Regions from separate parts of the Oceanobacillus sp. FSL K6-0118 genome, predicted to be linked through region 1. Evidence: predicted binding sites of a transcription regulator. Region 1 holds the regulator's gene; the other holds the start of a gene.
What was found. Region 1 encodes Rex, which represses fermentation and respiration genes when NADH is low (regulators of the CRP and FNR family bind a similar motif). Its sites were predicted from a motif close to TTGTGAAATATTTCACAA; they were not measured.

Region 1 (2,214 bases):
ACATTTATTTATTAGCACTCACCATTAACGAGTGCTAATCACAATTAATATAATAATGAATTCCTAAAAAAAATGCAAGCATTGTTCATTAAAAAATTATATATTTTTATAAACAGAAGCACCTCTTACTATAGTAAACAAAATACCTATGTTAAAATAACAACTATGTGAAGAAACATGTAAATTTTTCTCTATAAAAATGAACTTTCTCATTATACCTATTAAAGGTCGTTCATATACTTATACTAACACCATCGCTATACTTAATTAAAAGGAGTCGTTTTATATTGCCTAAAAGATATTGGTATATCATTTTGACGTATATTATTACACAATTATCAAGCTTCCCCGCTGCACTAATTGCCCTAAATTACTTTCCGAATTCCTATACGGAAATAGTGATTTATTGGAGTATTATCAGTTTCTGTTTAGCATTACTTATTACACTCTTGCTTCTTAAAACAGATATGAAAATGCCACTTCACCGGGAAGCTTCCACAACTAGTAATATCATTTTGTGGTCGGTCATCGGTTATTTCTTGGCATATTTTGTACAAGTGCTTGCATCGTTAATTGAAATGAAAGTTTTAGGTATTTCAACAGGGTCTAGCAATACACAGAATATTATGGATATTTCTAGAACCATTCCCTTGTTTATGATTATACCTGCCATTATTGCTCCAATTCTAGAAGAAGTTATTTTTAGAAAAATTATTTTTGGAAGTTTATACAAAAGGCTGAACTTTTTTATCTCAGCGCTTCTTTCTGCTTTTATTTTCGGAGTAATTCATGGAGAGTTTCAACATATACTTATCTATTCATCCATGGGGTTTGTGTTTGCCTATTTATATGTAAAAACAAAGCGAATTTTAACACCAATCATTGTTCATGCTGCTTTAAATACAACGACCGTCATTGCCCAATATTCCTTAACACCCGAGGAAATTCAACGGCAGCTTGACCAATTGCAAATGATTTTTCTAGGATAATAAAGAAGGAGTAGCGAATCCGCTACTCCTTCTACTCTTTCTCTAATGGATAATGTTTTAAGAAATATACAAGTGATTGTAATTCAACCGCTAAATCAATATGATGAACACGAACATGACTTGGAACCGTGATTCTTGCAGGAGTGAAATTTAAAATTCCATTCACACCTAGATTAACTAATTTCTCCGCAATTTCCTCGGCTTCTGAAGCGGGTACTGTCAAAATTACAACACGAATATTTTCTAACTCTTCCTCTAAATCGCTTACATGAAAGATAGGTACACCGTCAATATCTTTTCCAACCTTCGATGAATCTGCATCAAATGCCTTTGTAATACGTATATTATTATTTTTCAAGAAACTATATTTTAAAAACGCTGTACCTAAGTTACCCGCACCTATCAATGCTACTTCTGTTACTTCATGTTGATCTAATGTACTTCGAAAAAAGCCCAACAAGTATTCTACGTTATATCCATAACCTTTTTTACCTAGAGCTCCAAAGTAAGAAAAGTCTCTACGGATTGTTGCAGAATCAACCTTTACCGCTTCACTCAGTTCTTTTGAGGAGACGCGTCTTTTTCCCTGCTGATTCAAATTATTTAGAAAACGATAATACAATGGCAGGCGTTTTGCAGTAGCTTGTGGTATTTTGTTTTGATCCATTGCTTTTCCTCTCTTCAATTCATAATCATCTATTCTATAGTCTCTTTCATTTTAGCAGAATTACAACAAAAAGTCGTGATGTTTTTCACAAATTAATTATGTTGCTTCTATATTTGTAGGTAAGGTAGAATGAAAGATATTGAGGTGAAATCACAATGATACTGATGCAACTGAATGGACTATCGAAATCCTTTGGTGCAGAAGAAATTCTGTCCAATATTAAAATAGAAATTAAAGATAAGGAACGTATCGCCATTGTCGGAAGAAATGGTGCTGGAAAGTCGACGCTATTGAAAATAATGGCTGGCGAACTTTCCTATGATGAAGGTGAGTTAATTAAACCTAAAGATGTAACGATTGGCTATCTTTCCCAGCATATGGCTTTAGAATCTGGAAAAACCATATGGGATGAAATGCTTGAAGTTTTTAACCCATTATTAGAACAGGAAAAACAGTTAAGATTAGTAGAAAAGAAGATGGAACAAGTAACAGATTTTACTAGTGAAGCTTATAACAATTTATTGAAAGAATATGATCGGTTACAAGTTGATTTTCAAA
Region 2 (2,214 bases), 1.0 Mb from region 1:
TAGTTTTAAATTCCATTTTCCTTTCTCATCCCAACGAGAGCCCATCGTACCATGTGGAATGGAAAATCCTTCAGTAAGACTGTTGTACATCGCTGGTTTCCATTCATTATTTTCAGATTCAATTCCTAAATCTTTTGCATGTAAAAATCGATCTGCAGTAAAAGCTCCATTTTCTTTTTTTAATCGAACGGAAAATGGGAAATCTGTGTATGTCAGAGCGTAATCTTCAAAGTAAGGAGTCATGTTTTTATGATAGAATTCATTTAAAATAACATGCCCCATCGCCATTGCCACTGCACCATCTGTCCCTTGTTTAACAGATAACCAGTCATCAGCAAATTTTGTTGATTCTGCATAGTCTGGACTAACTGAGACAACTTTTGTTCCTTTATACCTTGCCTCAACTAAAAAGTGAGCATCCGGTGTACGTGTTAGTGGAACATTAGAACCCCATGTCATAATATAACTAGAATTAAACCAATCTGAGCTTTCAGGAACATCCGTTTGATCTCCCCAAATTTGCGGAGATGCTGGCGGTAAATCAGCATACCAATCATAAAAACTTAACATTTGCCCACCTAGTAAATGCATAAACCGGCTGCCAGATGCGTAACTAAGCATAGACATCGCTGGAATTGGTGAAAAACCAACATTTCGGTCCGGACCATATTTCACAACAGTATAAAGGCAAGATGCTGCTATAAGTTTCGTTACTTCTTCCCAATCTGCACGAACTAATCCGCCTTTTCCTCTTGCTTGCTTATAGGATTTAGCTTTTTCTTTATCTTCTACAATACTCTTCCAAGCTTCTAGTGGATTGTCATGTACTTCTAAAGCTTCTCTCCATAAGTCGAGTAATCTTTTTCTAACATACGGATATTTCACACGTAATGGACTATAAATATACCAAGAAAAACTGGCCCCTCTTGGACAACCGCGGGGTTCAAATTCTGGCATGTCAGGTCCTGTCGTCGGATAATCCAATGCTTGACCTTCCCATGTAACAATTCCGTCTTTCACGTAAATATTCCAGCTACATGAACCAGTACAGTTCACACCATGTGTTGAACGGATGACTTTATCATGTTGCCACCTTCTGCGATAAACGTTCTCCCAATCTCGATTACCTTCTTGTAATTGACTATGTTTATTAGAATACGTTTCTTTTGGTTTTAAATAATTTAGTCGTTGCCAAAGTGGAGACGGCTTCTTCCCCATTGTGATCCCTCCAGTAAAATACTCATTCTTTCTACGTACATTAAAGCATTTCATTTTATTCCACGTTGTGAAAAACATCACACCTTTGTTTACTGTCAAATTTTGGTCAAATTTGTACATAATCGTTTATTCATAAAAACGTCACAAATTATGTGATGTTTTTCACTTAATAACAAAAAAGAAAGGATTAAACTGTAGTCATAAACAAACACTAGGGTTAAATGAATATTATTTATAAGAAGGAAGGATGTATTATGAAAAAACCTGGATTGCAATTAACTTTGCAAACATCAAGCTTGTTTATAGGATTTATGGTATGGGTATTAATTTCATCACTTATGCCCTACATTACAGCGGATATTCCATTAACGTCCGGACAAGCATCCATCGTAACGGCAATACCTGTCATATTAGGATCATTCATGCGTATTCCAATTGGTTTTTATGCAGACCGATTTGGGGCTAGAATTATATTTTTAATCAGTTTTCTTATTTTACTATTTCCTGTCTTCTATCTAAGTATTGCTAACTCTTTTTTAGACTTAGTAATTGGAGGACTCATACTTGGTATTGGTGGGGCCGTGTTTTCCATCGGGGTTACGTCGCTTCCTAAATATTACCCAAAAGAAAAACATGGATTTATCAATGGGGTTTATGGTATAGGTAACATTGGTACTGCGATTACTTCGTTTGGAGCCCCTATATTTGCTGAATCTATTGGCTGGCAAGGAACCATTCGTATATTCCTAATCATATTACTTTTATTTGCTGCTTTAGTTTTCATTTTTGGTGATAGAAAAGAAACCAAAGTGAAAAAATCAATGATGGAACAAATTAAAGGCGTATATAAAAATGCAACTTTATGGTTCTTAAGCTTATTCTATTTCATTACATTTGGGGCATTTGTTGCTTTTACAATGTTCCTCCCAAGCTTTTTAGTAGATAACTTTGGCTTAGATCCAGTTGATGCTGGGATTCGGACAGCAATCTTTATTA

Region 2: the regulator Rex is predicted to act here: its motif matches at 1,284-1,301, upstream of MHI02_RS08790 (nitrate reductase subunit alpha).

Annotation. Positions count from the first base shown of each region.
Region 1 covers NZ_JBBOVR010000001.1:695,639-697,852, reverse strand. Annotated here, with positions in the region: gene MHI02_RS03665 (CPBP family intramembrane glutamic endopeptidase) at 288-989, shown strand; gene MHI02_RS03660 (redox-sensing transcriptional repressor Rex) at 1,021-1,656, opposite strand; gene MHI02_RS03655 (ABC-F family ATP-binding cassette domain-containing protein) at 1,812-2,214, shown strand, end outside.
Region 2 covers NZ_JBBOVR010000001.1:1,695,636-1,697,849, reverse strand. Annotated here, with positions in the region: gene MHI02_RS08790 (nitrate reductase subunit alpha) at 1-1,218, opposite strand, end outside; gene MHI02_RS08785 (nitrate/nitrite transporter) at 1,473-2,214, shown strand, end outside.